Regions from separate parts of the Pseudoalteromonas qingdaonensis genome, predicted to be linked through region 1. Evidence: predicted binding sites of a transcription regulator. Region 1 holds the regulator's gene; each other region holds the start of a gene.

Evidence for each region. Region 1 encodes MetJ, which represses methionine synthesis genes. Its sites were predicted from a motif close to TAGACGTCTAGACGTCTA; they were not measured.
Region 2: the regulator MetJ is predicted to act here: its motif matches at 4,448-4,465, upstream of WCN91_RS14995 (methylenetetrahydrofolate reductase).
Region 3: the regulator MetJ is predicted to act here: its motif matches at 3,885-3,902, upstream of metK (methionine adenosyltransferase).

The regions. Positions count from the first base shown of each region.
Region 1 covers NZ_JBCGCU010000014.1:68,692-77,076, forward strand. The annotation lists gene hslU (ATP-dependent protease ATPase subunit HslU) at 1-272, opposite strand, end outside; gene hslV (ATP-dependent protease subunit HslV) at 286-804, opposite strand; gene WCN91_RS12330 (SPOR domain-containing protein) at 908-1,441, opposite strand; gene priA (primosomal protein N') at 1,461-3,716, opposite strand; gene rpmE (50S ribosomal protein L31) at 3,910-4,125, shown strand; gene WCN91_RS12345 (malic enzyme-like NAD(P)-binding protein) at 4,659-5,906, shown strand; gene metJ (met regulon transcriptional regulator MetJ) at 5,964-6,284, opposite strand; gene metB (cystathionine gamma-synthase) at 6,462-7,622, shown strand; gene metL (bifunctional aspartate kinase/homoserine dehydrogenase II) at 7,638-8,385, shown strand, end outside.
Region 2 covers NZ_JBCGCU010000025.1:12,016-20,400, forward strand. The annotation lists gene srmB (ATP-dependent RNA helicase SrmB) at 5-1,237, shown strand; gene WCN91_RS14990 (M16 family metallopeptidase) at 1,295-4,168, opposite strand; gene WCN91_RS14995 (methylenetetrahydrofolate reductase) at 4,513-5,469, shown strand; gene WCN91_RS15000 (YdbL family probable chaperone protein) at 5,564-5,884, opposite strand; gene WCN91_RS15005 (YnbE family lipoprotein) at 5,894-6,079, opposite strand; gene WCN91_RS15010 (intermembrane phospholipid transport YdbH family protein) at 6,084-8,385, opposite strand, start outside.
Region 3 covers NZ_JBCGCU010000001.1:343,119-351,503, forward strand. The annotation lists gene WCN91_RS01570 (S41 family peptidase) at 1-761, shown strand, start outside; gene WCN91_RS01575 (divergent polysaccharide deacetylase family protein) at 835-1,605, shown strand; gene tkt (transketolase) at 1,678-3,669, opposite strand; gene metK (methionine adenosyltransferase) at 4,019-5,170, shown strand; gene WCN91_RS01590 (START domain-containing protein) at 5,215-5,889, opposite strand; gene WCN91_RS01595 (CYTH and CHAD domain-containing protein) at 5,849-7,372, opposite strand; gene WCN91_RS01600 (TIGR04211 family SH3 domain-containing protein) at 7,573-8,163, shown strand; gene WCN91_RS01605 (winged helix-turn-helix transcriptional regulator) at 8,224-8,385, opposite strand, start outside.

The DNA.
Region 1 (8,385 bases):
TAGCCCACTTCGGTGAATTTAGTGGCTTCAACCTTTAAGAAAGGTGCATTGGCAAGTTTGGCCAAACGGCGGGCAATTTCTGTTTTACCCACACCGGTTGGGCCTATCATAAGGATGTTTTTCGGGGTCACTTCCTGGCGCAGGCTTTCATCAAGCTGCATGCGACGCCAGCGGTTTCTAAGGGCGATAGCGACGGCCTTTTTGGCATTAGATTGACCAATAATGTGCTGATCAAGTTCATGGACGATTTCTCTGGGAGTCATGGCAGACATGGCTGCTCCTTAATTACAATTCTTCAATGGTTTGGAAGTTGTTAGTGAATACGCAAATATCACCGGCTATCTTAAGGCTCTTTTCAACGATTTCTCGTGCTGATAGCTCGGTATTCTCTAACAGTGCAATGGCAGCAGATTGGGCAAAGTTGCCGCCGCTGCCGATGGCGATCAGGTCGTGCTCAGGTTGTACCACATCGCCATTACCGGTAATGATCAGTGAGGCGGTTTCATCGGCCACTGCCAATAAGGCTTCAAGGCGTCTGAGAGCTCGGTCGCTGCGCCAGTCTTTGGCCATTTCCACCGCCGCCTTGGTCAGGTTGCCCTGATACATCTCCAGCTTGGCTTCAAAACGCTCAAACAGGGTGAAGGCGTCGGCTGTGCCGCCAGCAAAACCGGCGATCACCTTGCCGTTAAATAAACGGCGTACCTTGCGGGCGTTACCCTTCATTACCGTGTTGCCAAGGGATACCTGGCCGTCGCCACCAATAACGACTTTGCCGTCACGGCGTACAGAAACTATCGTAGTCATGTGAATCCTTTGCCCTTAATCAAACTGGGCTTTGCTGAGTCTAATAGCGAGGAAGTATGGGCGAGGCACGGGGATTTCAAGGAAAAATCCCCGCGGATTGGTATTACTGCCACAGCCAGATGCCGCAGCCCATGATTTTGGCTTGGCGTTTTAGTTTGTTTTTATCACTCTCGGCCCCGCGCTTGGTGGGGTATGGGCCAAGGCGTACCTTATACCAAACACCATTAGTGCCTTCGGTATGACGGATTTCTGCGACCAGGCCGGTGAAGGCAATTTTCGCTTTTAAGGTTTCCGCCTGAGCATAAGTTCTAAATGAACCGCACTGCATAACGTAAGGGCCTTTTTGCTCAACTTCTTTGACCTCAACCTCTATTTCGGCCTGCTTTATCTCGTTGATAAACTCAGGTGTTTCCGGCTTGTTTATAACAGTCTTCGGCTCTTGCTTGGGCGCTTGCTTTACCTGCTCAACGGCTTCTGGGTCGGCATTATTCTTGATATACCACAGTCCATAACCAAAGCCCGCCAATAAAATAATGGCGGCGATAATGAGCAAAATTGGCAGCTTCTTTTTCGGCGGTGCTTTTTTCTGGGCGCCGCGCTGGGGTCTTTTGCGATTTATGTAGTCGTGTTGAGCCATACCTGTGTGTTGATTCTCTTTACATCATATCTATAGGGTCTATATCTAAATTCCAGCGCACCTTTTGTGCCAGCTTATGCGAACCTAGGTAATCGATAAGTTGCGCCACAAAGGCGTGTAACGCGCCTCGATCGGCACCTTGGATATGCAGCTGGTATCTAAATTTACCAGCAACGCGCTCCAAGGGGGCGGGGATCGGTCCCAATAATTGTATCTTAGGGATGCGGGTTGCGGGAACTAAATCCGTTAAAAAGCGGAGAACTAGCGATAAATCGTGGGCTTCGGCGCGCAATAAGGCCAAATGGCTATAGGGTGGCAGCTCAGTTTCCTGTCTTTCCTGCAGGGCGTAACGGGCAAAATGCTGATAACCGTTATTAACCAGATCCTGCAACAGCGGATGTTCGGGAAAGTGAGTTTGCAACAAGACTGTGCCCGGCTCACCGCTTCGACCCGCACGTCCGGCTACCTGGGTAAGCAGCTGAGCCAGATGTTCGGTGGCGCGAAAATCGCATGAATGCAGCCCGGCATCAACATCGAGAATAATCACCAGGCTGACATCGGCAAAATGGTGACCCTTGGCGAGCATTTGCGTGCCCACTAAAATACGGGCACCGCCTTGGTTGATGCGTTCGAGCTCTTCTTCCAAACTGCCTTTTTTGCGGGTTGAATCCCTGTCTATGCGGCTGATAGCAATGTTAGGGAACTGGCTCGTTAAGGCTTCTTCCAGTTGCTCCGTGCCCAGGCCTACCGGGTGGATCTGTGTGCTGCCGCAGTCCGGGCATTGCATCGGTGGCGCCGTTTGTTCGCCACAGTGGTGGCAGACCAGTCGGCGCATGGATTTATGATAGGTGGCGCTGGTGCTGCAACGGGGGCAGTCGCTAAGCCAGCCACATTCGTGACAGATAAGCGAAGGTGAAAAGCCGCGGCGGTTAAGAAACACCATGACCTGCTTTTGGCGGCCCAGCTCTTTTTGCATATAGGCGAGGCTGGCATGGCTTAAACCCGCCTGTAGATACTGGCCCTTGATATCGATAAGCTCAAAGTGGTTATCACTGCTGGTTTGGGCGCGCTGGGTTAATGACAGCAAGTGGTATTTGCCCTCAATTGCCCTGTGCAGGGTTTCCAACGCCGGTGTGGCACTGCCTAAAACCAGCGGAATATTATGTTGTTGGGCGCGATAGGCGCTCAGGTCGCGGGCATGGTAGCGCAGGCTGTCTTGTTGTTTGAATGAGGCGTCGTGCTCCTCATCCACTATGATCATGCCCAAGGATAAAAACGGCATAAAAATGGCCGAGCGGGTACCTATGACTATGGCACAGCTGCCTTTTTGGCAAAAGCGCCAGGTTTGCAGGCGCTCGTTGTCGGTCAGTGCCGAGTGCCAGAGCATAATCGGGGTGTCGGGGAAGCGGCGGCGAAAACGGTTAACCGTTTGCGGTGTCAGGCCGATTTCTGGCACCAATACCAGCGCTTGTTTTCCCTGCTTTATCACTTCTTCTAAGCATTGCAGGTAGACTTCGGTTTTTCCGCTGCCGGTGACGCCCTCGAGTAAAAAACTGGTAAAGCCTGAGCTTTGATTGATGGCACTGCAGGCCACCGCCTGCTCGGTGTTCAGTCGCGGTTTGCTTGCTACCTTTATGTCATTATCACGCCAATGACTGGAAAATTCGATGCTGATCTCGGCCAGCTCTTTACTAACTAGGGCATCGATAGTGGCCTTGGTAAAGCCCAGGGCTTTTACCTCGGTTACTGGCGATTTACCTGATTGCGCTAACTGCGACATGAGCGACTGTTGTTTCTTCGCTCTTAGGGTGGGTAAGGCGCGGCCCTTTTCGGTCAGCTGAATATAGTTAATGCTGGTTTTATCTATGTCGTCGCCCTGGCGCAGTGCCTTGGGAAGAGCGGTAAAAATAGTCTCACCCAGGGGGTAGTGATAATAGCGGGCTGTGAATTTCAGCAGTTGTAAATGAGTAGCGTCGATAATAGGGGCGCTATCAAGCACCTTAAGCACTGCTTTGACCTTGTCCTTGGGTAATTCGGTACTGGTCTTGCGAGCCAATACCAGGGCGGTCACCTGGCGGTTAGCAAAGGGCACTGCAACCCGCATACCGGGTTCAAGGTTTGCCGCCAGCTTAGGGTCGCTTACCAGGTAGTCAAAACTGCGGTGCAGGGGCACCTTGATTGCCACTTCCACATAGCATTCTTCCTGGGTTGGCAATAGGGTGTTTTGTTGGGCGCTTGGTAAAGACGACAAGGGTGAACTCACAGCATCAGACATGCTGCTAATGTACTAAATTCATGGCAAGGTGAATAGCGGCAATTAATGCTTGAACATTAAACGGGAGTTCAATAAAATACGCGGCCTTAAGGGTGCTGAGCAAATATTATTAGTCTTGGCACATTGAAACTAACGCGTATGGTGCCGAACTTCGGGTTTGGAGAGCGATACGGCCTATTTAGAGGTAATCCCCATGAAAGAAGGTATCCACCCTAAGTACGAAGCAATCAATGCAACGTGCTCTTGTGGCAACAAGTTCGAAACTCGTTCAACTTTGTGTAAAGACATTCACCTTGACGTATGTTCAGAGTGTCACCCTTTCTACACTGGTAAGCAGAAGATTCTTGACACAGGTGGTCGTGTTGACCGCTTCAATAAGCGTTTCGGTGCGCTTAGCAGCAAGAAGTAATTCATTGCTTATTAGAAAAAAGCACCCTAGGGTGCTTTTTTTGTGCCTCTTACTTTTTACGGCAGCTTGTTAGCACATCATTTATCCGGCGCTACACCTGATCACATAGCCAACACAATTGCTGTGATTCATTCTCGGTATTGATATAAGCCATTTTATTTTTACTCTTTATAAAGGTATTAATGAAAAGCAGGGATAGTGCAGTTAAAAGTCATGAACATGCGGATATTAAGCGGGGTTTAGTTAAAGTGTTTCGCTTTTTCTGTTTTTATTCACTATTGTTATAATAATTGCATTCTTTATATCTTTAGTTATGATTAATGCAGCTTTTATTGCTTTTTTTGACCCCAAAAAGGTATGGGAATATCGCTCATGCTGGGGGAAATTAAAATAATTAACCGGGATAATGATGCTAAAACCGCTTAATTTCGCGTAACAGGATAGACCTGATATTACTTGGAATATAGCCGGAAAAGCAGTATTGTTGCCTGATACCTGAACTCTCACCAACATTTCTAGCAGGATACTTTTTCATGTCAGACTTTCGTCAACAAGCTCTCGATTACCACGCTTATCCAGTTCCAGGCAAAATCAGCGTTGAGCTGACTAAAAGCGCGGAAACGGTTAATGACCTAGCTTTGGCTTACAGCCCAGGTGTGGCTGAGCCGGTACGTGAAATTGCCGCCGATGCCAAAAATGCCTATAAGTATACGGCCAAGGGCAATATGGTTGCGGTTATTTCTAACGGTACGGCAATTTTAGGCTTGGGTAATTTAGGTCCGTTGGCATCAAAACCTGTAATGGAAGGTAAGGCTTTATTGTTCAAGCGCTTCGCCGGCCTTGATTCAATCGATATCGAAGTTAAGCACCGCACCACGGAAGACTTTATCAACACGGTTGAAAATATTGCCGATACCTTTGGTGGTATTAACCTTGAAGATATCAAGGCTCCTGAGTGTTTTGAAATTGAAAAAGCACTGATCGAGCGTTGTAATATACCTGTATTCCACGATGACCAACATGGTACCGCCATTGTAACCGCGGCGGGAATGCTTAATGCGCTTGAGATTCAGGGTAAAGATATTAACGATGCCTTGATCGTTTGTTTAGGTGCTGGTGCAGCGGCTGTGGCCTGTATGGAGCTATTGATTAAATGTGGCGCCCAGCGCGAGCACATCTATATGCTTGACCGTAAAGGTGTGATCCACACTCGTCGTGACGACCTGAATGAATATAAGCAAATGTTCGCAAACAACACGGATAAACGCACCCTGCAAGATGTGATCGCTGATGCCGATGTATTCGTGGGTGTATCTGGTCCAGATCTACTCTCTGCGGACGAGTTAAAGCTGATGGCCGACAAGCCTGTGGTATTTGCCTGCTCAAACCCAGATCCTGAAATTAAGCCAGAAGTGGCATATGCTGCCCGTCAGGACTTGATCATGGCAACTGGCCGCTCTGATTACCCGAACCAGGTAAATAACGTATTGTGCTTCCCGTTTATCTTCCGCGGCGCCCTGGATGTGCGTGCCACGGCTATTAATGATGAAATGAAGATTGCCGCGGTAGAAGCTATTCGTAGCATAGCCAAAGAGCCGGTACCACAAGAGGTATTGACTGCATCGGGTGTGACCGAGCTGGAGTTTGGCCCGCAGTACATTATTCCTAAGCCAATGGATCCGCGTTTATTGCCTCGCGTTGCTAAGGCGGTAGCCGAAGCCGCAGTGGCAACTGGTGTAGCGCAAATCGAGCTGCCAGAGAATTATATGGGCGATAAGTAAGTCGCCAATAAAAAAGCCCCAAGTTTTGCTTGGGGCTTTTTTTATGTGTTTGGAAAATCAATCATCACCGATCTCTGGGATCTCTAAACCCATTTCCGCCATGATCTTGCGCACTTCTTGCGGCACCTTCTCCGGATTATCCTTACGTAAGTCTTCATCATCCGGCAGCGGTTGCCCGGTAAAAGCATGTAAAAATGCTTCACAGAGTAATTCACTGTTGGTGGCATGACGCAGGTTATTCACCTGGCGTCGAGTGCGTTCATCTGTTAATACTTTTAAAACGTTGAGCGGGATTGAAACGGTAATTTTTTTTACCTGTTGGGCTTTTTTACCGTGTTCCGCATAAGGGTGAATATATTCACCATTCCACTTGGCCATAATTTGCGTCTTGTTCTTTGGTCACTTAGGCATCAATAAGGGCGAAATTCTATCGTGTTGGAAAGGATAGTCAAATATTCCTCATATAGCTATTTAGACGTATAAATGTTTTGACATCTATATTTGGATATTTTAACCTTTTGGACGTCTAAACATCTAATTGCAATTGGAGGCACTATGCCTAAGTTAAATAAACAAACCATAGCGGTGCGCCACGGCATTGAAGCCGATCAACATCATGGCGCGGTTGTGCCCCCAATTTATTTATCCACCACTTATTCTTTTGCCGACTTTGATACCAAGCGTCAGTACGACTATGGCCGCAGCGGTAATCCTAATCGCGATATTCTCGCTGAGGCTTTGGCCGAGCTTGAGGGTGGTGCCCGCGGTATTATTACCGCCACCGGTATGGCGGCAGTGCACCTGGTAACTCAGTTACTTACGCCCGCTGATACCTTAGTGATCCCCCACGATTGTTATGGCGGCAGCTACCGATTATTTACCTCCTTGGCCAAGCGCGGTTTATTGCAGGTGAAGGTGGTGGATTTCACCACTGCCGAGTGTTATCAGCAGCTTATTGATGCCAAACCTAAGCTGGTATGGATTGAAACCCCGAGTAACCCAATATTGCGCCTGACTGATATTAAGTCCGTATGCGCGGCCGCGGCTCAAGTGGGAGCCTTGGTGGCGGCGGATAACACCTTCTTATCACCGGCGCTGCAAAACCCATTGGCCCAGGGCTGCGATGTTGTGGTGCACTCAACAACCAAATACATCAACGGCCACTCAGATGTGGTCGGTGGCGCTGTGATCTGTAAAACTCCTGAGCTGGGCGAGGAGCTGGCCTGGTGGGCCAATAATATTGGTATTACCGGTGCGCCTTTTGACAGTTACCTGATTCTGCGTGGGTTACGTACTCTGAAAGTGCGTCTGCGTCAGCATGAGGAAAACGCCCAGGCTATCGCCGAATACCTAGAGCAGCACCCTGGGGTAGAAAAGGTTTACTATCCTGGCTTGGCAAGTCACCCACAGCATGAGTTGGCCAAGGCACAGCAAAGTGGTTTTGGTGGCATGGTGAGCTTTGATATCAAGGGCGAGTTAAAAGACAGCGCCAAGTTCCTCACCTCAGTGCAGCAATTTACTTTGGCCGAGTCCCTGGGGGGTGTTGAAAGCCTAATTTGTCATCCGGCGACCATGACCCATGCGGGCATGGATAAGGAAGCACGCTTAGCGGCGGGCGTGGGTGATACCCTTATTCGTATTTCTGTGGGCATTGAAGATCAAGAAGATTTAATCGCCGACCTTGAACGTGCTTTTGCACAACTTCATCAGAGTTAGGCGGGAGCAGATAAAATGGCCAAGGTAGTACATAAATTTGGCGGCTCTAGCCTAAGCAGTGCGGCTCGTTATCATGCAGTTGCTAATATTGTTCTCGCTCATAGTCAGGCCGGTGACCTAGTGGTGGTGTCTGCCGCCGGTAAAACTACGGACACCCTGGTTAAGCTGTGGCAGACATTCGAGCAGCAAGATCTGCATAGCGGTATGGACGTGATAAGCCTGTTGCGCAATCACCAGCAGGAGCTGATCCAGGAGCTGTTAAGTGGCAAGCGCAAAGCCCAGGTGTTAATTCAACTGGAACAAGAATTAACGCAAGTTTGGCAAGCATTTGAGCAAGGAAACTTGCAAGAAGCAGCGCTGCTGGCTCATGGTGAGCTTTGGTCGGCGCGTTTGTTGTCTGCCTATTTGCAGCAACTTGGCGTAGAGGCGCAGGCGTTAGACGCACGTCAGCTACTTTGCGCTCCGCAAGGGCAGCTGTTGCACCGTGTGAATGAGCAGCAATGTCAGCGCCTAATCGGCGCCGATAAGATTAATGTGATCACCGGTTTTATTGCCGCCGATCAACAGGGCCAGACTGTGACCTTAGGGCGCAATGGCAGCGATTACAGTGCCACTTTATTTGCCCGTTATATGGATGTCGATGAGGTCTGTATCTGGACGGATACTCAAGGGGTGTTTAGCACTGACCCGAGAAAGGTCGCAAGCGCGCAGAAGTACCATAAAATCTGCCGTGCTCAGGCGCAATTGTTGGCGGCTCTGGGTA
Region 2 (8,385 bases), on a different contig from region 1:
CTTTATGCAATTTGCCGATTTTGATCTTGATACCGCGCTACTCAATGCCATTGACAGCCTAGGTTTTACTAAGCCCACCAGCATTCAGCAACTGGCTATTCCAGAAGCGCTGGAAGGCCGTGATGTCCTTGCCTGCGCTCCGACCGGCACCGGCAAAACCGCGGCGTTTTTGATCCCCGCCATTCAGTACCTGTTGGACCATCCGCGTCGTAACCCAGGTTTCGCCCGCGTCTTGATCATGACCCCAACTCGTGAGCTGGCTTACCAGGTACATGAGCAATGTGAAAAGCTGGCGACAGACACACATTTGAAAATCGGTGTGGTTACCGGTGGTATCAACTACGGCACGCATAAAGAGATCTTTGAAAAGAATAACGATATCCTGATCGCCACGCCGGGGCGCCTAATGGAATATCTGGACACAGAAAACTTCCACGCCGAAGATGTGGAGCTGCTGATTTTGGACGAAGCGGACCGCATGCTGGACATGGGTTTTCGTAAGGAAATGCTGCGCATTTGTGAAGAAGCGAAAAACCGCCGCCAATGTATGCTTTTCTCTGCCACCTTGGAAGGTGACAGCGTCGCCAAGTTCTCCGAGCGCATCTTAAACGAGCCGGCACAACTAGAGGCTTCGCCTTCACGTTCTGAGCGCGGTAAGATTTTGCAATGGGTGCACCTGGCCGATGATTACGACCATAAACTCAAGCTATTGGTGAGCCTGCTACAGCAAGAGACTGTTGAAAAAGCCATCGTCTTTGTGAAAACCCGTGAGCGCCTGGAAAAGCTGGTTGGCGAGTTATTCACTCATGATATCAAGACCACCTGGTTGCGCGGTGAAATGCCACAGGATAAACGTATGGCGGCCATGGCCAGCTTCCACAGCGGTCGCACCAAGATATTGATTGCCACCGATGTTGCCGCCCGTGGTATCGATGTTAACGACATCAGCCATGTGTTCAACTTCGATATGCCACGCAGCGCCGATGTCTATGTACACCGTATTGGTCGTACCGCCCGCGCTGGTAAAAAAGGTACCGCCATCTCCTTGGTTGAAGCCCATGAAGTGGCCATGTTAGGTAAAATTGAACGCTACACGGATCAGGTATTGAAGCGTCGTAAGATCAAAGGTCTGGAGCCGCAGCACAAAGAAGCCAAGCTGCCGCCGAAGAAGAAAAAAGATCCGGAAAAGATGAAGGCCAAACGCAAAAAAGCCAAGGCTAAAGCGAAAAAGAAATAACGCGTAAGCATAAAAAGAAAGCCGCTCGATTGAGCGGCTTTTTGTTTTCTCTACTACTTACTTAAACACTTCTTCCAGAGGTACAACCTTGATGTTTTTGCTTGGAATAGCCAGCTTGTAGCTTTCGATTTGCTTATCTTCGGCCACTAGCTCTGCTGGTTTTTCGGTGTTGTATTTAAGCGGTGAAACCTGCTCGTTTGCTAAACGCGCCTTCATATCTTCACCATCACCACTAACAAACACATAATGAATATTATCTGTTTGCAGGTTCTCGCGAATAACTCGGTTCACATCTGCCACTGTAAGTGTTTCCAGCTGTGAGCGCACATAGTCGGCGAAGTTATCAGTGCCATAGAACTGGCTGTCTAAAGCATAACCTAACTGACGGTTTTGGCTTGCCACCAACTGCGGCAAAAAGTTAGTCAGGAAGTTACGGGTAGCGTTAAAGTCTACCTCGCTCATACCCTGGCTGATCAGCTTATCCAGCTCGCGCAATGCGGTACGGGTAGCAAAGTGGGCATCGTTATTAGAGCGCAGCGGACGCAACCAGACCTGGAAGATCTGCTCGGAGCGACCCAGGTTAGCATCCGGCTTGGTTTGGAACATGCCGCGCGGGAAGTACTCAATATAGGCATAGTCACCATAGTTCATACCACGCACCTGGCGAATACGCTCATACAGCTTGGCATTTGAGTTACGGTGCTCACCGAGGAAGGAACGAACCAACCACAGCGCCGTCCAGTCTTTGCTTGAACGCGTAGTTTCAATTGGGAAACCAAAAGACACGGCGGTCGACTTAGCACTCTTTTCAATAATGGTGGCATGATGGCCGCTCAGTGCTGGTGCATCAGGGATATCTAGGCGAGCTTGCTCACCGGCAGGTAAGCCTTGCAAGTCACTCATCATCTGCGCTTTAACCTTTTCAGGCACGGCACCGATAAGGCCCAGGTGCAGATTACGTTGAGTGAAGTTCTTCGCGTAGAAGGCTTTAACGTCATCCAGAGTCAAGGCTTCTAAGTCAGACAAGTCACCGTAGTTGTAGGCGCCATAAGGGTGGCCCTGATACAGCTCGGCGTAAAGCACTTCTTTACCTAGCTCTTCATCGTTAGAGGCTTTAAGACCCGACTCGATGCCATCGATCAGCTCTTTCTTTAAACGGGCGAAGTCATCTTCACGGAAGCCCGGCTCTAGTAATTGATCGCTGACCAGCTCATACCACTGCTCGGCGTTATCCTTGTGGATGCGACCGCGCAGCGAGATCATTTCCTTATCGATTTGATAAGCAAAGCTGCCGGCAATGGGATACAGGGCTTTTTGAATTTCCTTGTAGCTCATCGACTGGCTGCCGCCTTTGGCCAGCATGGCCGCAGTTAAGGCCGCCACACCCTTTTTACCTTCAGGGTCGGCCGCAGCGCCGGTGTAGAATAACCAGTTTACGTCAACCAGTGGCGAGCTGTTGGTTTTATCCAGCACGGTAAATAGCTGCTCTGTCGGCTTGTTGTTGATATCAGCTACCAGGGTATCAAGCTGCACTTCGGCGTCAAAACCGGCGACTGCATCCTTGGCCGACATGGTGACCGTAGTGCGGTTGTTGTCGGTGAAGTACTGATTAGCAATGGCGCGAATATCTTCAGCACTGACACTGTCGGCACTTTGATACAGGGCGTTGATCACCTCAGGATCGCGCTCGAAGTGCATATAGCTGGCAAGCGTTGATGCGATTGCCTGAGATGAGTCCAGGCTGTTAATAAAGCTGTATTTTGCATTTGATTTCAATGCCGCCAGCTTGCCTTCATCTACCAGCTCGGTGCGCGCCTGGGCATAGGTTTGATTAATGGCATCACGTACCACTGCCAGGTTTTCTTCGTCATCCACCTTAACGAATACATGCAATAGACCCGGATCCTTGGTTTCCGGGTTGTAGGTAAACATTTGCGAAGCAATCTGCTTTTCTACCACCAGCTGTTGGTATAGCTCTGAGTTTTCAGAAAAATAAAGCTGTGACAGCAGATCCAAAGCGGCGCGGTCCTTGGTATTTGGGTTCCACTCGGTACCCTTGTAAGAAACCAACAGCCAGTGACCCGGTAAGCCTTCATACTGCTCATGCACATAACGCGGTGCAGCTTGCTTTGGCTCTACCGGAATATCAGCCTGATAGTCGCCACGCTGCCAGTTGCCCCAGTGCTTTTTCACCATGGCAATGGTTTCTTTGGGGTCAACATCGCCAACGATAACCAAAGACACATACTCTGGTTTGTAGAAACGCTTAAAGAAGGTTTGCCCGTATTCACTTTGATCCGGCATGGCTTCGATATCTTCAAAGAAGCCCATGGTAGTGTGCTCATAAGTGTGTTTATCGAAGGCTTCTTTGCGCACCGCCGCCAGCAGCTTGCGAATTGGGCTGGCATTGTTTTTAAGGTATTCGCCCTTAACCGTCAGCGCCTCGGTGCGGAACTGCTCTTCGCTGTATCTAAGGTTTTGAAATACATCGGCCTTGATTTCCAACACCTTGTCTAAATGCTGCTTAGAGAAATTAAGGTGGTAGTTGGTGTAATCATTGGTGGTGTAAGCGCGGTTATCAACACCTGAGTTTTTCATGATATCGGCGTAGACATCTTCGGGGAATTTTTCCGAGCCCTTAAACATCATGTGCTCAAAGAAGTGAGCAAAACCGGTTTTGCCTTCTTCGACTTCGTTACGTGAACCCACAGAAACAGGGATCTGCAGCGACACCACATCGGGATAATCGGTTTTTACCACCATCACCCGCAGACCATTGTCTAGCTCTTCTAATACGTAGTCCTGGGCAAATACTTTATTGTTCTGTTGCGCCGTTGCAGCTGTGGTACTTGTTTGCGTTGTCTGCGTGCTTTGACAGCCGCCTAGCGTAAGCGCCAGGGCAATGCCCGAGGCAATAACCGATAGTTTCATCTTCCTATCCTTTAAGTCTGATTGTTATCTGATTTTCAAAACCAATCCATTATGCAATAAATTCACCCTAAACGCTTAATCGGCGGCTTATTTTGCTGTAAAAAAATGTGTCAAAAGCAGGTTGAAGGAGTTTACGTTTAAGGATCCCTACACTGACAGGCAGTTAGCTGGTGCCGTGCGCCGACATCTCAACAAATGCGCATATTTGTCGGGATAAAATCCCGACCTACAAGGCAACTTGAATGGAATTCAACATCCTTGAGTAAGTTTCACTAGAAAAAGCTGTTTAGACGTCTAAATGGCTGTTATAGTAATTTCATTAACTGCATATGGGAATGAGGATCATGGCGCTAACACTGCAAGAGAAAATAGAAGACCCCCGCCAAGGGGTTTACCTTATCGGCACCACACCACCGAAGACAGGCACAGACGATACCAAGCTGCAAGCCATTGCCGAGAAGCTATTAGGCCGCTTGCATGAAATCGAGTACGACGGTGTTATCGTTTATGATATTCAGGATGAAAGCAGTCGCACCAATGCACCCCGCCCTTTCCCGTTTAAGGAAACCATAGACCCGCGTCATTACAGTGGTTTATTGCGTCGCTTATCGCAACTCGATGTGATCACTTATAAAAGCGTGGCCCAGCGCAGCGCCGGCGAGTTTAATCAATGGTTAGACACTACCTATACGGAATATAAGCTCAATAACCTGGTATTAGTTGGCAGCCCATCCTCAAGCGGTGAAGTTAAACTAAGCCTAAATGATGCTTACACCCATATTAATGCACACGACCATGATTTCTTTTTAGGTGGTGTCACCATAGCCGAGCGCCATGCCAGCAAGGGTAATGAACACGAACGTCTGTTAACCAAGACAGAGCAAGGTTGTAAGTTCTTTATCTCGCAAGCTGTCTACAATGCGCAAGCGACCATAGATTTGATCACCAGCTATGCCCGTAGTTGTCGCCAGCAAGGGCTGACCCCTCAACGTATTATTCTGACCTTTACGCCCTGCGGCGGTGAAACCACCTTGGACTTTATGCAGTGGTTAGGGATTTCCGTACCTGAGGCGACCAAGTGGCGCATGCTCGATGCCGACAACACCTTAAGTGAGTCGGTGCGTATTTGCCGTGAGAACCTGGATTTAATTCTACGCAGCTGTGCCCATTTAGGTGTGCCTTTGGGTTTGAATATTGAGTCTTTAACCAATCGTAAAGAAGAGATCGATGCCTCGATTAATCTTTACCGCTTGCTTAAAGCAACCATGGAGCTAAGCCTGGCCGAGCGCCTTATCGCTTAAGCCGTAAGCTAACACATTCTTTTGCCCATAAAAAAACAGCGTCATGGTCTACATAGCGCTGTTTTTATATCTTTGGCTTATACTTTTTAAGGTACTACTTTTTACGCCACTGGCCATCGACCTTAACCATGTGCCCGGCGGCAGTCTTTTCAATGGCTTTAGCACCGGCCAAAGCTTCAACCTGACTTAGGCTGATGCCATTTTTCTTGGCCATAGACAGGTATTTAGCCTTACGCTTGGCATTGATCTCTGTGATCAACTGCTGCGCCTCGGCAGAGCTTTGCACCAACTCCAAATAACCATTACTGGTTTCGCCAACAATGCCCTGAGCTTTGGCTTGATCTAGGGTCAGTGCCCAGGCACTAAAGGCCAACATGCTGGCACTGAGTAACATACTCCATTTAACTAGTTTCATATTCGCCTCCTAAAATAGCTCACTGTCGTCACCAAAAAGCTCATCAAGCTCTTTGTCTACTTTAACGCGGATTTCATGATCCACTTTCACATTTAGGTTGATGGTGATCGGCTCTTTACTTTCCACCTCAACCTTATGGGTGCAGCCCATTAAGGTTAAAGCGCCGACCAAGGCCACCAGCATTCGCGTACTCATTGCTTTACTCCTTCGCTTGATACTCTCGCTCTACTCTTTTGGTGATTTCGTCACTTAAGCGCAGCGCTCTGAATAAGGTATAGATATTTTCCTGATGATTATAGTTAAAATTAACTTCTTGTTGATGCTCGGGATTTTTTCCCTTCAATTGCATCGCCATTGTTAACCAACCATCATTGGTTAAATCAACATCGGCATTAATGCTGTTGATGTCTAAATTCTCCAGCATGGCCAACATGGGCCCTAGCTGTTGCTGCTGCTCCTTAACTGCATTAAAGGCAGCATTGTTATCTATGGTCAACTTGCCTGCAGCCTGGGAATAAACACGGCCATTTTCTATGCTCACCCCCTGCTCGTTAAAACGCAGCGGCAGCTCGGCGGCCAGCAGCCCTTTTACACTAATGCCCTGTTGTGGCTCCAGGGCCAAAACATTTTCGGCGCGGATCCCATCAAGGCGCAGCAGGGCCAGTTTGCGCTCCTTTTCCAGGCCAGTTAAATAGAGCTTATCCAAAGCAAAACTGCCATCAAATAGCTTGCCCTGCACCTGGCTGACATAGAAATCCTTATCCATCCCCAGCTCACCTGATACCTCTTTAAGTATTGGGCCGGCACGCACTTCACTTAGGGTAAACTTAGTCGTTTCGAGCTGAAGTGCGCCTGAATTCACACTGCCTGCGGGCGCCATGTTAAGAGACTGAGCCAGGTAGTCCTGATACAAAACCTCGGCGTTATTGATATCCATTTGCCAGTCAAAGCGCTCTAGCAGCGCATCGCCCTCAAGATGCAAGGAAACCGTGCCGTCGCCAAGTACCAGTTCGGGTTCAAGTTGCTGCATCAGGGGCATAAAGCTACTTAATTCGGTGTCATTAACAACCACACTCAAGGCGTGGGCATTGTCGCTCCAGTTATGTTTAAGTAGCGCCTCAACTCCTTGCCAAGAAGCAAGATGAGTACCCTCGATAACTCGGCTGATGGCCAAATTGCTGTCGAGCTTAAGGCCACTTACACGCACACCTTGAACCTCAAGATCCGCTAGCTGACTTTGCATCTCAACCTTAGCCTGTCGCTCGCCCTTGCCGAGCGCATTGGCACCAATTTGATATTGCTGCGTCAGGGTGCGCGCCTTCAACTGTGGGCTATTAAGCGCCGCCACTGCGGTAGTTAGCTCAGCTTCTACCTGGCCATCAAGGCCCAGGGCTGCATCCAGGGTCAGCGACAGACCCTTTAACTGATAATCCTGATAGCTTAAGGCGGGTGTTTTTACATCGCCTCGCAACCAGGCCGAACCTTGGTAATCGTAACCAAATTGGCCTTGTGCCTGCAGCGGCTTAAATTTAAGTTCCTGCTGTGGTGGTAATGCTACTTGACCCAGAAAGTGCCCCTGCACCTGCTTATCTGTCAAGGTGCCCTGGCTTTGCAACGAGCCGATACTGTCTAATTGCGCCGCCAACAGATACTCACTGCTTAAAGTCAGGGTTTGCCAGTTGCCCTGGCTGTTGTTTGCTTCAATCAGGATTGACTGCTGCCCCGCCCGGTTAGCCATGCTTAGTGCGGGCAGGCTAAACTCACCGCTCATATTAACCGTCATAGTTTGGCCACTACTCAGTTGCCAAGGCTGTTCGGCCAGCTCTCCTAGGTAGGCACTGTACTTATCCAAGGTCTGACAATGGCTTAGAGCGCCCAGTTCACTCTGTAATTGCTGGGCAGTAATACGGTATTGCTGCATGTCGTCGGATTGAATATGCACCTGTCCCCGACTTGCAAGCTTCCATAGGCATTGGGGCTCAGTGCGCAGCTCGCCATCAAGATGCAGGGCTAAAGTCGCATCCAGGCTATTACCCCAAAACTCGCCCTTGAGCGCTAATTGGGCCACATCCGCATGCCAGTCTAGGGCATGGTTTTGCTGGGTTTTAATATAGTCGCCGAGCACTTTGGCAAAGTCGCGTGCAAGGGCTACGTCTACCTCAATGGCATCGGCTTTGAGCAACCAATGGCCCTGGATATCACCTGTGATTTGAAAATGATTGATTTGCGTTTCTTCAATAGCAAAGGTCATGGGGCGGCTGAAATCGGTGAAACTGACGCTGGCCTCGGCTATGCTCAATAAGGGTCTTTTAAGGGGGAGTAATAAAGCCAAGGGTGCAGGCTGCCAGGGGCTGGCCTCTTGCTCTTGGCTGTCACTGGCGGCTATAGGGCCTGCCAGCACAAAAGCCTTGTCTATATGTAAGGAAGAAGGAGTTAAGGTGACTTTTTCCAGGGTTAAGGAATGCCCCTGATATTCCAGGCACAAGCGATCCGCATCTATG
Region 3 (8,385 bases), on a different contig from region 1:
GCCGCGAAAGTGGTGAAGTGACCTTGGCCATTGCCCGTGCCGGTCATTCACAACGACTCGATTTTCACCTCACCCGCCAACCCATACATATAGAAAGCGTAAACAGCGAGCTGCAAGCCAATCGCACCGGATACCTGCGCATCAACAGCTTTAATAACCACAGTTTTCATGATGTCGCCCGCCATATAACCAAGATGCAGCAGCAAAGCGGCACGGCACTTAAAGGCCTGCTTATTGATTTGCGCGATAACCCCGGCGGCACCTTCGACAGTGCCATCAATATTGCTGACCTGTTCCTTAGTACCGGCACCATAGTCTCGACTCGGGGCCGCTTTATCGAAGCCAATCAAAAGTTTGATGCCCAGCCAGGGGATATACTAGAAGGCGCGCCCATAGTGGTGTTGATTAACCAAGGCTCGGCCTCGGCGGCAGAAATTGTAGCCGGAGCCTTAAAAGACAACCACAGAGCCAAGGTGGTGGGAACCCGCTCTTACGGTAAGGGCTCGGTGCAATCCCTAATTCCCTTGGGCGATGGCCGCAGCGCCTTAAAACTGACGACAGCTAAATACTATACCCCGGCCGGCATCTCCATTGAGGGTACAGGGATCACTCCGGATGTCGCTATTTTGCAACCAGACCTTTCCCAATCAAATAAAGAGGTTATAATCAATTTAGCGGCTGGGAAAAGTGCCGATAGCAATTTGACTGCATTATTAGACACACAGTTAATAAAAGCCCAGCAACTACTGGAAGAATATTAAAAAATAATAATAGTGAGCCAGTGCGCAAAACATTGGCTCAGATAAAAACATCAACAGAAGAATTAATATTACTGTGCACACACTAAAATGGATTGCTGTGGTTGTGCTCTTGGCTTATCAAGCGATCAGCCAGGCAGTACAAGCAAAACAGGTGGCCATAGTTATCGACGATATTGGTTATCACCGTAATGACTTGTCCGCCTTAAACTTACCTGGCCAGCTTACTTTTGCCATATTGCCCTTCACCCCTTATGCCACGCGATTTGCGAGTCGAGCCAATGAACAAAACAAAGAGATTATGCTCCATGCGCCCATGCAATCGCTCAATGATCTAGCCCTAGGGCCCGGCGCCCTGACCATGGATATGCCCAAGGAAGATTTCCAAAGCAGATTAAAAGAAGCCTTAAGCAGCTTGCCGAATATCAAGGGCGTAAATAACCATATGGGCTCACTGCTGACCCAGCAAAATATGCCGATGAATTGGACCATGGAAGTGCTCAAAGAGCAGGAGCTGTATTTTCTCGATAGCAAAACCACGCCGCACTCCAAGGCGCAAAGCATAGCCAGCCTCTATGGCGTCGAGAATATAGCGCGACATGTATTTTTAGATAATATCACCAGCGAAAAACAACTGCGTTTTCGTTTTGAACAGCTCAAACGTATCGCCAAGAAGCATGACTATGCGGTGGCCATAGCTCATCCCTACCCGGAAACCTTTGCCTTTTTGCAAGGTGCACTGGGCGAGCTGCAAGCGGAAGGCATAGAGCTGGTGCCCCTGTCACAGCTGGTACAGCAGCGCACCCTGCGTTTGGCACAAGCTAAAACGACGAAGACCAGCGAATAAGTCGCCCACCTATTTAAGAACATAAAAAAACCGCGCCAGGCGCGGTTTTTTCTTATGTCTTTAAACAAGCGATTAGAATTGGCTGTTAGCCGCTGCTACCACATTTTCCACGGTGAAACCGAACAGCTTGAACAGCTCATCCGCTGGCGCCGACTCACCAAAGGTAGTCATGCCGATCACCTTGCCGTTAAGGCCTACATACTTGTACCAGAAGTCGGCAATTCCGGCTTCAACGGCAACGCGACGAGTCACAGCAGCCGGTAGTACAGATTCTTTATAAGCCGCATCTTGCTCATCGAACAGATCCGTTGATGGCATAGAAACCACACGTACCTGCTTACCTTGAGCACGTAATTCAGCGGCTGCATCCATGGTCAGTTGAACTTCTGAGCCGGTAGCGATCAGGATCACTTCAGGGTTGCCGTCACAGCTTAGTACATAGCCGCCTTTCTTAACATTAGCCAACTGCTCTGCAGTACGCGCTTGCTGCGCCAGACCCTGACGGGTAAATACCAGTGACGTTGGACCGTCTTTACGCTCAATAGCTTGTTGCCAGGCGATAGCCGACTCAACCTGATCACAAGGACGCCAGTTAACCAGGTTAGGGGTATAACGCAGGCTCGCCATTTGCTCTACCGGCTGGTGCGTTGGGCCATCTTCACCCAGACCGATTGAGTCATGAGTGTAAACGAAGATGCTTGGCGTTTTCATCAGCGCCGCCATACGTACCGCGTTACGGGCATATTCCATAAACATCAGGAAGGTGGCACCGTAAGGGATAAAGCCCTTATGCAGCGCGATACCGTTCATAATAGCCGACATACCGAACTCACGCACACCGTAGAAGATGTAGTTGCCGTTGGCATCATCGCTGGTCAAGCCTTTAGAGCCGCTCCAAAGCGTTAGGTTTGAGCCGGCCAGGTCCGCAGAGCCACCCATAAATTCAGGCAGCATAGGGCCAAAGGCATTCAAGGCATTTTGTGATGCTTTACGCGTTGCTGGATTATCCGGGTTCGCTTGCAGCTGCTCGATATAGGCTTGTGATTTTTCCGCCCAATCCGCAGGCAACTCGTTGTTTTGACGACGCTCAAATTCCGCTGCTAGTTCAGGGAACTCGGCTTTATAAGCAGCGAACTTATCTTTCCAGCTTTGCTCTTTTTTCTGGCCCGCTTCTTTAGCATCCCACTGGCTGTAAACCTCTTGTGGAATTACGAAAGCATCATGGCTCCAGCCCAGGAATTCACGTGCCGCTTTGATTTCTTCATCACCTAGAGGCGCGCCGTGACAGTCATGGCTACCCGATTTATTCGGTGAGCCGTAACCGATAACGGTTTTACAACAGATAAGGGTTGGCTTGTCGCCGTTAGCACGACCTTCTTCAATGGCCGCACGGATCGCTTCGCTGTCGTGACCATCAACGCCACGAACTACGTGCCAGCCGTATGCTTCAAAACGAGCAGGCGTATCATCGCTGAACCAGCCTTCTACTTCACCGTCGATTGAAATGCCGTTGTCATCCCAAAACGCGATCAACTTGCCAAGACCTAAAGTGCCGGCCAATGAACAGGCTTCGTGAGAGATACCTTCCATCAAGCAGCCATCACCCAAGAAGGTGTAAGTGTAGTGATCTACGATATCGTGACCGTCACGGTTAAATTGTGCCGCCAAGGCTTTCTCAGCGATAGCCATACCCACGGCATTGGTAATACCCTGGCCAAGTGGGCCGGTTGTGGTTTCTACGCCCGGCGCATAACCATACTCAGGGTGACCTGGTGTTTTTGAATGCAACTGACGGAAGTTTTTAATTTCTTCCATAGGCAGGTCATAGCCGCTTAGGTGTAAAAGCGAATAAATCAGCATTGAACCGTGGCCATTAGACAGGATAAATCGGTCGCGATCAGCCCAATCAGGATTCGTTGGGTTGTGCTTCAAATAATCGCGCCAAAGGACTTCGGCAATATCGGCCATGCCCATAGGGGCACCCGGGTGACCAGATTTAGCTTGTTGAACGGCGTCCATAGACAAGACGCGAATGGCGTTAGCGAGTTCTTTGCGAGATGGCATGAATTCTCCTACCTTTATATGTATTTGCGCTGGATGATTCGCCTTGCTCAAGCTAGCGAAGGCAAAATAGATGCCCATTTTTACTTATTCATACGCCCCCTGCAAATAAAACTTGCGGCCAAAGTGAGCGACTTTAGAATTACTCATAGACTAGAGCAATTACTTCAGCTGATTTAAAGGCAAGCTATTAGTTTGGCGAATGAAAATAAGTATTTTGGACGTCTAGGCGTAAAAATGCTATGCAAGGTGTGATCATTTAGCTAGAATACGCGCCTTATTTTTTTATGCTGCGCTGCGCCCAGAGGTTGGTGACGAGTTTGGGAAGCGCGAGACTTGTGAGAAAGAACCAATGGCAAAACATTTATTTACTTCTGAGTCGGTATCTGAGGGACATCCGGATAAAATCGCTGACCAAATTTCAGATGCGGTATTAGATGCTATTTTGGAGCAAGACCCGCACGCTCGTGTTGCTTGTGAAACCTATGTAAAAACCGGCATGGTTATGGTTGGCGGTGAGATCACCACCAGCGCTTGGGTTGATATCGAAGAGCTTACGCGTAAAACCGTACGTGAAATTGGCTACACCCACTCAGACATGGGTTTCGATGCCGATTCATGTGCCATCCTAAACACCATTGGTAAACAGTCTCCGGACATCAACCAAGGTGTTGACCGTGCTCGCCCTGAAGATCAAGGCGCCGGTGACCAGGGTCTAATGTTCGGTTACGCTTGTAACGAAACAGACGTATTGATGCCTGCTCCTATTACCTATTCACACCGCCTGGTACAGCGTCAAGCGCACGTACGTAAAAACGGCGAGCTTCCTTGGCTTCGTCCGGATGCAAAATCTCAGGTAACTTTTGCTTATGAAAATGGCAAAGCAGTGGGTATCGACGCAGTTGTACTATCAACGCAGCACTGTGACACTATCTCACAAGACGCTCTAGTAGAAGCCGTGATGGAAACCATCATCAAGCCAACGCTTCCGGCTGAGCTTATCACTTCAGCGACTAAGTTCTTTATCAACCCAACTGGCCGTTTCGTAATCGGTGGCCCTATGGGTGACTGTGGTCTTACTGGTCGTAAGATCATCGTTGATACTTACGGTGGTATGGCGCGTCACGGTGGTGGTGCCTTCTCTGGTAAGGATCCATCAAAAGTTGACCGTTCAGCAGCCTACGCAGCTCGTTATGTTGCTAAGAACATTGTTGCCGCTGGTCTTGCAGATCGTTGTGAAATTCAAGTTTCTTACGCTATCGGTGTGGCCGAGCCTACCTCTATCAGCGTTGAAACCTTCGGCACAGGTAAACTAGACGAAGCGCGTTTGATTGAGCTTATCCGCAAGCACTTCGACCTACGTCCTTACGGCCTGATCCAGATGCTTGACCTTGAGCGTCCTATTTATCAGCCTACCGCTGCTTACGGTCACTTCGGTCGCGACGAATTCCCATGGGAAGCGACGGACAAAGTAGAAGCATTAAAAGCAGACGCAGGTTTTTAAGACTGCAACAGCTTAGAAAAAAAAGCGCTCATTGAGCGCTTTTTTTATATCTGCTTAAAGGAGGAGCAGTCGCCCTCTTGCAAAGGCAAGGGTGATATGACCTGGGTCTTAGACAGCACTCGGCGTAAGTTCATCAGCGTCTTATACACACTTTTTAGCGACACCTTGTTGCTCAGCCAGGTAGGAATGGCACCGCCGGGGTCGGCCTCGACCTGATATTCCAACACCAAACCATCCGTTCGTGGCGTTAGTACCCACAGCGCTTCTAATTCCTTTATCCGCACCCTCCCCTTGCCTACATCCCTATCCGGGTCAACACTGCGAATTAATAATCGCGAGCTTTGCTCGTCTAGGGCTTCATAGCAGGACTCGGTATACAGCTCCCTGTCGGCCACCGGCCAGGGCGAGTTCAGGTGGGTAAAAACCAGGGTGCGATTGGCGCTTGGGCTGTCGAGCAGCTTGACCCGCTTTACCCCCTCAAGCCAATCGGGCGCATGCTCGGTATCATGCAACAGGCTGATAAATTGCGCCTTAGTGGCCTTGGCAACAAACAACTTGGCCTTAATAGCATAGTGCCCTTGCGCCGTTTGATAATACTGCACCTGGTATTGCTGTGAGTGCTTCCAGGTGCGCCAATTTTCTTGCGCGGCAAAGGCATAGCTTTGCGCGCTAAAGAGGCTAATCGCGCCAATAAGGCTGAATATTACGGGTCGCTTCACGACTTTGCTCCATGGCACCGAGTAGACTGTCCGTTTTCTGTGCTAGCCAGGCCTGGATTTTTGCCAGCTCATCACTGTCCTTGCCCTGACATAACTGGCCAAGGTAATTAAGAGTGAATAACTCGAAGGTGCCATGAATGATATCCAACCAAGGAGCGCGGAAATTCATACGTGCATTTTCATCGAATAAAGCCCCTAAACAGCAACCGCTCAATAGGTTACGCTCAAGGCGGTGTTTTAGGCTTAAGTATTCATCGCTCGACAACTGTGAATCATTGTCGACCAGGGCGCGCATTTCATGCCAGTCAAACTCCAGCAAGTGAGCGGCGATATCATGGATATTTTTCTCCGCCGCCTGGAACTGAGCCTGCCCCCATGACTGTCGCCAGCCGCGCTCGGTCAGCCAAATGGTGAGATCCAGCAGCAAGAGGTTATAGCGCTTACTGGTAAAGACCTTTTGCACTTCGTCTATGTTCGGCTGAACCGCTTTTAAATCTTCAATCACCTGCGCCAGCTCGGGCGCCGCATTGATTTTTTTATAGTAAGCGTGCTTTTTCGAGGTAAAGGTTTTCAGTTGGATGGCGGTTTCCACCCAGCTTAATTCGCTTAGCAGCCACTTCAGCTCCGAGCGCAAACGCTCTGTGTCTTGCTTTTCAACGATGTCGCTAAACAACCACAGGCTGTGACGAATAAGACTGACACCATCGGTAATACGCTTGAGGGTTTTTAAGCTCGGCTTTTGGAAATAGCACTCCTCGTGCTTTTGCACAAAGGTAATGCCGTGGTTTAAACACTTCTCCAACGCCCGCTCCTGCGAGTCGGCGTTGCTCAGTGCAACCATATCGATTTCCTTGCTCGCCATCAGCGGCTGATCATCAGCCAAGCGATAACCGCGCGCCGCCTTGGAGTATAAGCCCATGCGCAGCGGCAGGTTTTCAATTAGCTTTTCCGCCAGGGAAAAGAGCTCGCTGCGCTCGCCCTTAACCAGTTCGATTTCCAATTCGCAAATAGTCTCAACGCTGGCATTGGCAGAAACCTCTCCTTTATCCAATACCACTTCAATCAAGGTGCCGGCTTGCGTTTCTAACAGCCAGGTACGGCGAATAAAGTTGGTGCTAAAGAGTGGATATAAGTTATCGGCAATGGCTTCAACCTGCACCCCATGCGGCCAAATACTGGCGTCGAAGTGACTAAGCTCGGGGCGGTTGCCTTCGATGGGCAAATTATACTCCGGACGCTGATGCAGCCCCCCAACGGTCTCGCCGGCAAGCTTAATGGTTTGCTCGCATTGTCCATCGCAGCAGCGCGTGCGCAGACCTATATCCAGAGCCCGTAATTCACGGCTGGGAGTATCAAAATAGGCATTTTGCAGATTACGCGAAGGCTTGTTGGTAACGGTTTTTGCAAACTGTGTGATAAGTGCTGGAATCGACGGTATGACCGCCTCAGAAACTAAAAATTTCAGCTCTATTTCAGTGTCCATACGTTCTAGAAGACCAATGAAATTGACAAGAAGACAACATAAACAAAGCCACCAATGAATGCAAACTTTTTGCATTCATTTCCCAGTAATTTAAGCCCTTAGCCGCGGGGGCGGGTTACAAAATCGGCCTTGCCATTCGCCACGCCAGCCAATAATATGCCTCAATCAACATCTTATTTACGTAAACAAGGTTTAGTTGCATGCTAAAACACCTGTGTGTTGCGCTAGTTTTAATTTCCAGCGCACTAATCACCAAAATGGCCATTGCCGCCCCCAGCACCGCTTATATCAGTGATGATCTCTATATTTTCATGCACTCGGGTGCAGGTAAAAACTACCGCATTATCGGCTCCGTGAACGCCGGCACCCAAATCAAGCTGGTTACCGGCACTGAAAATAACGGCTTTTTTGAGGTTGTTGACGACAAAGAGCGCCAGGGCTGGGTAGAAAGCAAATACATCAATCAGGAGCAAAGCCTCAAGGTTAAACACGAAAACCTTGCCGAAGAGCTGGCCAGCACCCAACAAAAACTACGTGATGTACAAGCTCAGGTGCCACAACTGCAAAGCATGAACAGTGATTTAAGCACACAAACCGAGCAGCTTCAGGCTCAGCTTGATCAAGCCATTGCCGAGCGTGATGCCGTGCAAACCAAGCAGCAGAATCTGCGGGCAAAAGAAAAGCGCCAGTTACTGACCTATGGCGGTGCCATTGCCTTTATCGGTTTATTCTTAGGCATTATTCTGACCATCTTCCTGTCGCGCCGAAAGCGCTATGATGGTTGGGCGTAAACTAGCCTTTACATGAATTATCACAAAAAAGAGCGCCTAGGCGCTCTTTTTTTGGGGCCTTTATAAGTCGATACGCAGACCCGTGTCCTCTTTCACTTTTTCAATCACCATATAGGTATGGTGCGTGCCCACCCCAGGAATATCGACCAGATCGCCAAGCACCTTACGATACTCATTCATATCACTCACCCGCACCTTAAGCAGGTAATCATAGCCCCCGGC